DNA from 3 places in the Pseudarthrobacter sp. Y6 genome. Region 3 is predicted to be linked to each of the others. Evidence: predicted binding sites of a transcription regulator. Region 3 holds the regulator's gene; each other region holds the start of a gene.
What was found. The regulator LexA, encoded in region 3, represses DNA repair genes until DNA is damaged. The targets are predictions, from matches to a motif close to TCGAACANNTGTTCGA.
Positions count from the first base shown of each region.

Region 1: a site for LexA is predicted at 1,784-1,799, ahead of ACQCSW_RS10180 (DUF6504 family protein). Genes of this name have one in related genera too.
Region 2: a site for LexA is predicted at 1,910-1,925, ahead of ACQCSW_RS00630 (shikimate dehydrogenase). Genes of this name have one in related genera too.

Region 1 is NZ_CP189574.1:2,109,466-2,112,735, reverse strand. It holds gene ACQCSW_RS10185 (DNA polymerase III subunit alpha) at 1-1,393, opposite strand, end outside; gene ACQCSW_RS10180 (DUF6504 family protein) at 1,390-1,725, opposite strand; gene ACQCSW_RS10175 (hypothetical protein) at 1,880-2,269, shown strand; gene ACQCSW_RS10170 (chorismate mutase) at 2,324-2,644, opposite strand; gene ACQCSW_RS10165 (VOC family protein) at 2,664-3,086, shown strand; gene ACQCSW_RS10160 (SOS response-associated peptidase) at 3,111-3,270, opposite strand, start outside.
Region 2 is NZ_CP189574.1:125,981-129,250, forward strand. It holds gene ACQCSW_RS00625 (bifunctional sugar phosphate isomerase/epimerase/4-hydroxyphenylpyruvate dioxygenase family protein) at 1-928, opposite strand, end outside; gene ACQCSW_RS00630 (shikimate dehydrogenase) at 928-1,809, opposite strand; gene ACQCSW_RS00635 (IclR family transcriptional regulator) at 1,948-2,763, opposite strand; gene ACQCSW_RS00640 (MFS transporter) at 2,995-3,270, shown strand, end outside.
Region 3 is NZ_CP189574.1:2,929,800-2,933,069, forward strand. It holds gene ACQCSW_RS14075 (LysM peptidoglycan-binding domain-containing protein) at 5-361, opposite strand; gene lexA (transcriptional repressor LexA) at 795-1,541, shown strand; gene ACQCSW_RS14085 (ATP-dependent DNA helicase) at 1,633-3,270, opposite strand, start outside.

The DNA of each region.
Region 1 (3,270 bases), 820 kb from region 3:
CGTTCTGCATGCTCATCAGCGTGACGCGCTCGGAACCGAAGCGGTCAAAGATCCGCCGGTACACGTTGTGCCGTTCGGCGCTTTCGACGTCGATGTCGATGTCCGGCAACGTGGCCCGGTCCCGGGACAGAAAGCGCTCGAAGATCAGGTCGTGTTGCAGGGGGTCCACCTGGCTGACATCAATCAGGTAGTTGACCAGGCTGGAAGCCCCGGAACCGCGGGCGGCTGCCCTGACCCCCATGTCCATGATCATCCTGGAGACCTCCGCGACAGTGAGGAAGTAGGAGGAAAACCCGAGGTTCCTGATGATCCCCAGCTCGTGCTCCAGCCGCGAGCGCATGTCCTTGCGGGCTGAGCCTGATATTCCGGGGAACCGCCTGCTGATCCCGGCCTCACACCGTTGCACCAGTTCCAGATGCGGGTCTTGGCTGATGCCAATGACCGATGCCTCGGGGACTACAGGCTGCTTCCATCCCATGTCAGTCACCGGGTCAATCCGGCAGAAGTCGGCGAGCGCCTCGGTCTGTGCCATCAGCTGTTTGAGGTCCGCTGTGCCATACCCTGCGGCGCGGATGATTTCCTTGCCCAACTGAAGCATCTGCGCTGATGATTTGAGCCAGGCTTGCCCGTTGGGCTGGAGCAGAGGTTCGGCCGCGAGTTCGGGGAGGGACTTCAGCGTCCGGGCGGAGTCGAGTACGTCCGCCGTGGCGGCACCGTCCTCTGCGCAGTAGCGGACCGCGTTGGTGAGCACGGCCGGCACGTGGTGTTCTTCCGCGAGTTTGAGCATACGTACTGCATGGGCGGTGCTCACGGGCGCTCCGGGGGCAGTGAGCTGGGAAACGACTTCCGCCACCAAGGTCCCTGGGGGCATGGCGTCCAGCCAGCGTTTGAAAAGGGTGCGCGGACGGAGGTAGCGCCGGCCGCCCATGGCCCGTCCGACGTCGGAATCCGGGCCGATCAGGACCGTCAGGACCGGTTTCAGGGTTTTTGGGTCAAGCGTGCGGGAGGCGAGTTCGGCGCGGGTGACCGCCACCGGCACCGCTCCCCCGGCTTTGCCGGAGGTGCGGGCATGGGCATCGGACACCAGCCGGCACAGGGCGCGGTAGCCTGCCCCGTTGTTGTGGCCACGGGCGAGCACCACCACCCTGCCGGCGAGCTGGGTGCGGTGGTCGCCGTCGTCGTCGAAAACCGCAAGGTCCACACCCACGACGGGGTCGATGCCGGCTTCCATGCAGGCTTTGAGGTGTTTGATGGTGCCGTAGAGGCCGTCCCGGTCCGTGCAGGCGAGCGCTGTTGCGCCGTCCGCGGCGGCAACCTGGGCCAGTTCATCGGGCCAGGCAACTCCATAGTGTGCGCTGAAGGCCGTGGAAACGTGAAGGTGGGAGAAGCTCATGCTGTTTGGGGCCGGAGTGCGTCGTGGATCCGCAGGAGCCTCCAGCGGCCGCTGCCGATATGCCTGCTCAGGTCCAGGGTGAGCGGCTCTCCTGCATCCCGAGGGCCGGCACTCCGCGGGTCCGCCCGGACCTGGATGCGCCAGATTTCGTGGTCCACGAGCCCCGGCCCGCTGCCGAGGGGTGCACGGCGTTCCTCGGCCCACCACTGCCGGCGTTCGTACCACCGGACAGGCTCGGCGCACACCGTGTAGTGCCGCCCGGCCCACTGGAGTTTCAGCGGCTGGCCGGTAGCGGTGCAGACGACGTCCACGGACTCGCTGAACATACCCATGGGCGCCTCCCGGAACTGAACGGAGCTGATGCAAAATGCTGATGCAAAAGCAAGGTATTCGAATACATGTTCGAATAAATTCAGTCTACGACGGAGCCCCGACAAAACCTAGACAGGGGTGGACGGACGGGCAGCAGGGAGGCAGGATTGTGGCATGAGCACCAATGACGCACTCCTCAAGCACGTAAGCATCAAGGCCCAGGACGAAAAGCTCGTGGCAACCTTTGATATCGACGGCAACATACCGGGGGCAGGTGCGTACGTAGTGGGACTGGTGGCGGCGAGCCCTGATTACTCATCGCAAAGACGCTTGGGCATTGAGTTCATGAACGGGGAGGCCATTGCCTTCTACTCGTTCAGCCATGACCAGAGCGCCGAGGAAAACTATGATCTTGGCGGCGTGACGCACTCGGGCAGCACCATCACCGGCAACTTCCCCGTCGCGGCCGTCCATGGCCTGGGCAAGGGCCACATTATGTCGGCCTTCAGCGAGGCTGACGGCCGGGAGTTCCAGTCGGGCGTCGCCGTCGACGAAGCGCTCTAGGAAACACCGAGGCAGCTGCTGCCGGAACCATGTCCGGCAGCACCCGGGGCGGCGTCAGCTGCTTTCTTTGTGGACCTTCATTTCGAGTTCGATGAACCCCGAGATCATGGCCCGGTAGGTTGATTCCACGATGTCCGGATCAATGTCCTTCTTTTCCGCGGCGGACCGGACATGCTCAATCACCCGTTCCACCCGGCCGGGGGCGCGGACTTCAGCGTCGTCCCCCTTCAGGGTTCCGGCGATCCGGATCAAGCGTTCACGCCGCGCAATGAGGGTGACAATCTGCTCGTCAACTTCGTCGACCGCAATCCGAACGGCAGCGAGCTGTTCCTTGTCGGCCAAAGCGTCCCTGTCGTTTCCTTGAATTGTTGCCATCTTCTGACAGTATCGAAGCATGCAGCCCCGAGTCGACTTCATCTCACTAGGCGTTCGCAGTGTTGACGCCTCCCGCCGGTTCTATGTGGAAGGCCTCGGCTGGCCTGTCCACCGGGAGTTTCCCGGAGATGTGGTGTTCATCCAGGTCAACCACGGCCTCATCCTTTCCCTGTGGGATGCCGCGCAGATGCACGCCGAGGCGGGGGTAGGCGCTCCCGGCCAGGTCCCCTGCATCACGCTCAGCCACAACCTGCCCAGCACCGAAGCGGTGGACCGGGTCATGGCGGAGGCGGCATCGGCCGGTGCCACCATCATCGCCGTGCCCGTCACACAGCCCTGGGGCGGGTATAGCGGCTATTTCGCCGATCCGGACGGCTTCCGCTGGGAGATTGCCTATAACCCCACTTGGACAGTGGACGACGACGGCAACGTCACCGTCTAGGGGCATGTCGCCCGGAGTGTCGGCTTAGAACAGCGCCTCCACCGGCCAGATGAGTTCCGGGGAGTTGTTGCGTACGTTGCCCACCTCGGTGCCGACGGAATCCACGTGCCACCCGGAAGCGGCGTCCTTCACGCCTGACCGGACGAGGTCCACCAGTCCCGCGGCGTCAACGGCGTGGGGGTCA
Region 2 (3,270 bases), 1.4 Mb from region 3:
CCTGCGGGAGCGTGGCCAGTTCCATCGGATAACGACGGCGGCCGGGGGCTTGGGTGCCACCGGAAGCAGTGCCACCAGCACCACCGCCGGTCCCGCCGTCGGAAGCAGCATCCAGCCACTTGGCGCTCTGTTCCTCCAGCCAGATGAGTGACCGCATGGCGTCGACGGCGGTGCGCTCCACGTCCGACTGGCGGAAGACGTCGTTGAAGATCTCCAGCGACACCGGGCCGCTGTACCCCGCCCGGACCACGTGGCCCATGAACTTGGCGAGCTCGAACTGTCCCTCGCCCGGGAACACCCGGTAGTGCCGGCTCCAGGAGAGGACATCCATGGAGAGCTTGGGGGCGTCTGCCACCTGGACGAAGAAGATCTTTTCCGGGTTGAAGGCCTCGATGGGGGTGGTGTCCCAGTTGCGGGACAGGATGTGGAAGGAATCCAGGCACGTGCCCAGGTTGGGGTGGTCCACGGCTTCCACCAGCTTGTGGGCATGCTCGTAGTCGTTGACGTATTTGCCCCAGGCCAAGGCCTCGTAGGCCACTTTGACGCCATGGTCCCCTGCCAGTGCAGCCAGTTTGCCGAGCTGATCAACCCTGAGGTCGTCGCTGTCGATGCTGGCCGTGGCCACGTTGGAGCAGACCAGGATGGTGTCCATGCCCAGCCGCGCCATGAGCTTGAATTTGGCTTCGGCGCGCCGGAGGTTGGCGGCCAGGAGGTCTTCGGACACGCTGTCGAAGTCGCGGAACGGCTGGTAAAGATCCAGCGTGAGGCCAAGGTCGGCCGCCATCTTGCGGACGTCCTCGGGCGTGAGCGGCGACGTAACCAGGTCCTGTTCGAAGATTTCGATCCCGTCAAAGCCGGCGATGGCGCAGGCCTGCATCTTTTCCTTCAGGGTGCCGGAGAGGCAGACCGTGGCGATTCCGGTGCGCATCAGGCAGCCACCTCTTCCTTGGCCACGAGCTCCAGGAAATGGCTGCGCATGCGTTCCGCGTCGGCGTCCAGCCCGGTGAAAATCCGGAAGGAATCCGCGGCCTGCCCCACGGCCATGCGGCCACCGTCCAGGACCTCGCAGCCTTTGGCGCGGGCGCCGCGGACCAGTTCGGTATCGATCGGGCGGTAGACGATGTCCGCCACCCAGTGCCGGGTTTCCAGCAGGTCCAGGTCCAGCGGGACACCCGGGTGGGCGGCCATGCCTACCGGCGTGCAGTGCACCAGACCGTCGGCCAGCAGCATAAGCTGCGGCAGCTCCGCCGTCGTACGCGCTGTGACGGTGCTGCCCGGGAACAAGCCCGCCAGCTCTGCGGCGCGTGCCGCGCACCGGGCGGGGTCCACGTCCACCAGGTCCAGCGCCTTCACGCCGGCGGTCAGCAGGGCGTAGGCAACGGCGGAACCGGCGCCTCCCGCGCCAAGCTGGACAACGCGGTCCAGCCGCGCACCCGGAAGGCCTGAGCCAAGCGCGGCGGCGAACCCGGAGTAGTCGGTGTTGTGGCCGATGAAACGGCCGTCCTCGATGACGACCGTGTTGACGGCGCCGAGCCTGAGGGCATCCGGCGAGACCTCGTCCAGGTGCGCCAGGACGAGCTGCTTGCACGGATGGGTGATGTTCAGGCCGTTGAAGCCCAGGCTGCGGGCACTCTTGAGCAGATCCCCCACGGCGTCGCCGGAAAGTCCGAGCTCCAACAGGTCAATGGGGCGGTAGAGGTAGCGCAGGCCCTGCACATCGCCTTCGCGTTCGTGCATGGGGGGAGTAAGTGACGGCATCACGCCGTCGCCGACCAGTCCCACGAGGTAGGACTCAGTTCGATTGCTCATCCGGGCAGCTCCTTTGATACGGCACCCGGCGGGCGGCGGCGCTCGAAGCGTCCGCGGCGGGTCGGGTGATAGGGATTACAGTACAACACTTGTTCACTTCTCGCACGCTTGTTCTACATACGAACATTTGGAGGCTATTTACCGTTGCGGCAAGCGCGCGGCCAGCTCGGCCGCGGCGTCCTGCAGCAGGGGCACGTGGGCCAGAAGCGCTTCCACGCTGAGGCGGAACACGGGAACGGCGGTGGCCAGTGAGGCGAAGGCGTGGCCCTGCGAATTGAACAGCGGTACCGCCACCGCGCGCATGCCGTTCTCGTTCTCCTCGTCCATCACGGCATATCCCTGCCGGCGGACCTTCTCGATCTCCGCACGGAAGGCGGCACGGTCCGTGATGGTGTGTTCGGTGAGGGGTTCCAGTTCGAGCTCCTCAAGCAAGGCTTCACGTTCAGTGTCATCGGTAAAAGCCACCAGCGCCTTGCCGACGGCTGTCGCGTGCAACGCGCCCAGATGCCCGGGGTCGCTGGTGACCCGGAATGTCTGCGGGCCGTCCACCTTGTTGACCGTGAGGTGGTGGTGGCCGTCGCGGACACTGAGGATGGTGGCCTCCCCCGTCTGCTCGGTCACGCGGCGAAGGACTGGCAGTGCCGTGCCCGCAAATCCGTGATGGTTGGAGACCCGCTGGCCGAGCTGGAAGATGCGCAGGCCCAGATGGTAGCGGCGGCCGTCCGGCTCATAGTCCACAAATCCGTCCCGCGTCAGGGATCCCAGGAGGCGGTAGGTGGTGCTGAAGGGGAGATCGGCGCGGCGCGAGATCTCCGCAGCGCTGGCGCCACGCGGTTCGTCACCCAGGAGGACAAGCAGCCCCAGAGCCTTGCCCACCATGTCCGTACGGTCACCCTTGGGCGTCTTTGGCTCAGCGCCGGCGTCAGTGGGCGCTGTGGTTTGATTCACACTCATACGACGATGTTGCCACATCGTGGGAACTATTTCTAGATGGTGATTATTTTCTTGACAAGTGACTGCGCTCACAGCCATCATTGCTGTATCGCACAAGTAGCTCTCACCATGTGGCTACTGGCCTGGGTCTTTCAACGGACTCCAGCCGCACCGCACCAGCTCCACTCAGGCCGCTGCGGCTGCGACCCTCCAGATCCATCCGCGACAACGTCGTCACACATAAGGAACTCCATGAGCCAGACACTTCCGTCCGCCGGGCAGGGCACCGTTGCCCCGGCCGGGACGCCAAAGAAGGCAGCCCTCGCCAGCTTCCTGGGTAGCGCCGTCGAATACTACGACTTCTTCATCTTCGGGTCCGCCGCCGCACTGATCTTCCCCACGGTGTTCTTCCCGGACGCCGGGGCCAACGCGGCCGTCATGTCCTTCGCCACCTTCGGCTTCGCGTATGTGGCACGGCCGGTGGGCGCCGTCATCCTGGGCCACTTCGGTGACCGGGTGGGCCGGCGG
Region 3 (3,270 bases):
GCACCTACTTGGTGGGGACGAAGAGCTGCTGCCCGGGGACAACACCCCCGGCGGAAAGGTTGTTCAACTGAGCGATATCCGCGATGACATCACGGGGATCACGCTCGGGCGCCACGGTACCGGCAATGGCCCAGAGCGACTGTCCGGGCTGCACTGTGACCGAGACTGTTGGCGTCAACGACAGGTCGGCGGCGGAATCGGCGGCCTTCGCCGGGGCGTTGAGGAAACCGGCCAGCGAAAGCAGGATTGCGGCGAGGATCACCAGCGGGATGCCAATGAGGACAATCCGGCCCCTGCCGGTCAGGCGCAGCGGGGGCAAGGATTCCCTGCGCTGCCTGGGCGCCGAAACCGAGGCCGACATGGGTGCGGACCACGGCCGCGAAGTGAGGTCCTGCACGGAAATGAGTTGCGGACGCGAGTCCTGCGAAGCAGATATAGCTGACATGAAATGAGCCCTCCTGGACCATACTGTGCTGCCCGGCGCGCCCTCCGCGTCCACTTGCCGGTGCCGGCCTGGGCCGTCCATAATTCGAATATTCGAATCCGCAAGCAACGAGTAGAACACATATTCGAACTTTGCTTCTTCATTTTTAGCACTTATCAACGAATATTGTCGAGACTCGCTAGAACAAATGTTTGAAAAAGCCCTGTGGCTGGCCTACGTTTGGATCAAAGAACAACCACCTCTGTAGTTGATCAGCAGGGTCTGACAATCAACTCCGACAAACAGCCCCGGGGCGTTCCAGGCACCAGCGGCCGGAGCGGATCCGGGCAACCGAAAGGCATTGGCGAACATGGCAGCACCAGCCGCCGAGGGCAAGGCGACACCGCAGCGCCGCCAGCCCCAACGGACCCCCAAGGGGCTCACCGCCCGCCAAAAGAAGATCCTTGAAACCATCCAGCGCTCGGTGAATGACAACGGCTATCCGCCGTCGATGCGTGAAATCGGCGACATCGTGGGCCTGGCGAGTTTGTCCAGCGTGACCCACCAGCTGTCGCAGCTGGAGAAGCTGGGATACCTGCGCCGGGACCCCAAGCGTCCGCGCGCCATGGAAGTCCTGATGCCGTTGACGCTGGACGGCGGGTCGGCCAAAACCAGCGGGGCAACCAAGCCCTCAGTCCTGCACGGCATCGGCGGAACGGTCACCGAACTTCCCACTGCCATGGACACCGCCATGGTGCCGTTGGTGGGCCGGATCGCGGCCGGCGGGCCCATCCTTGCTGATCAGGTGGTGGAAGACGTGATGCCCCTGCCGCGGCAGCTCGTGGGCCAAGGTGAGCTGTTTATGCTGCGCGTGGCCGGCGACTCCATGGTGGACGCCGCCATCTGCGACGGCGACTGGGTAGTGGTCCGCCGGCAGGCCGACGCCGCAAACGGCGATATTGTCGCGGCCCTGCTGGACGATGAAGCCACCGTGAAGACGTTCCGCCAGCGCGATGGCCACACGTGGCTGTTGCCGCAGAACACCCAGTATGAGCCCATCCTGGGCGATCACGCCACGATCATGGGCAAGGTCGTCTCGGTCCTGCGGTCACTCTAGGACGCAATCGGGCCCTGCACGCCCCGGCCAGGACGAGGGTGCGCTGCGGGACGGGGCCCGGCTTGCAAGGCCATACCGGGTCCGCGTTCAGTCAGGCGCCCTTCCCGGCCAGCCTCTCCAGGGCTGCGAACGCTGTCCTGCGGTCCGTGGTGGGCCAGAACGGCGGCAGTGCGGCGCGGAGGAATCCGGCGTAGCGCTCGGTGGCAAGCCGGGAATCAAGCACGGCCACCACGCCTTTGTCTCCGGTTGAACGGATCAGCCTGCCCGCGCCCTGGGCCAGGCGGATGGCCGCGTGGGTCGCCGATACCGCCATAAAGCCGTTTCCGCCGGCCTGCGCAACGGCGCGGGACCGCGCGGTCATCAGCGGATCATCCGGCCGCGGGAACGGAATGCGGTCGATCACCACGAGCCGGCATGATCCACCCGGAACATCAACACCCTGCCACAGGGACATGGTTCCGAAGAGGCAGGTATCGGGCTCGTCCGCGAACTGCTTCACGAGTGCCGTCATGGTGGAGTCGCCCTGGCAGAGAATGCTGAGGCCGAGCCGGGGACGCATCGCCTCCGCGGCCTCCTCAGCGGCACGGCGCGATGAAAAGAGACACAGGGCGCCGCCGCCGGACGCCCGGATCAGCGCCTCAAGTTCATCGAGTGCCTCCGGCGACGCCCCGCGGCCTGGCTTGGGGAGGTGCCCTGCGACGTAAAGGATCCCCTGTTTGGGATAATCAAAGGGCGATCCGACGTCGATCCCGGTCCAGCTCGGCGCACCCTCCCCCACCAGCCCCAAGCCTCCGGCGGCCGGTTCAAAGGCTGAGCCGATGGCAAGCGTTGCCGAGGTCAGCACCACGGTGTGGCCGGCGAAAAGCCCTTCGCGGAGCTTGCCGGCAACGCTGAGCGGCGCGATGTTGACCAGGGCCGGAGCTGACTCGTCGGGCTGCGCATAGCCCTGTTGCGGATCGAAGGAACTTGCGCGGGAAAACCACACCACTTCACGGTTTTCACGGGCCCCGATGAGCCGTTCACACAGTTCGAGGATCAGCATCAGGCGTGACCGGGCGAGCTGCCGCCCGCCGTCGGCCGTTTGGCTGCCGTCGCCCTTGGAATCGGACAGGGCAGCCCGGCAGGCCTCACGCAACTGGTCCACGCAGTCCAGCTGTTCGTCGTTGAGGCCGTTGGGGAGCAGCCCGTTGGGCACCCCGGCCAAGGCGAGTTCCAGGTTGGCGGCAGCTGCGTTGAGGGCATCTACCGTGATGGCCGTGTGTTTCCGCGCGCCCGACGCCGCAGCGTGGACCATTGCCACGGAGAGTTGCCCCGACACCGCACCGGTGACCCGGTCCTGCAGTTCGTGGGCCTCATCCACCACCACAACGTCGTATTCGGGAAGCACTGCGAGGCCTTCAAACGCGCTGACGGCGAGCATGGCATGGTTGGTGACCACAACGTCAGCCTCGGCGGCGTCGTGGCGCGCCAGTTCACTGAAACATTCGGCTGCCATCGGGCATTTTTGGGCCCCCAGGCATTCCATGGACGTAACAGAAACTTGCCGCCACGCCCGGTCGGTAACACCGGGAAGCAGTTCATCACGGTCGCCCGTGGTGGTCTTTTCCGCCCACTCGCGCAGGCGCACCACTTCCTTCCCCAGCTGGGACGACGGCCCGCCCAATGCAGCGGCGAAATGCGGGACACTGGTGTCTTCGCCGAGGGAGAACAGCTGGCCCTCGGCGGGTTC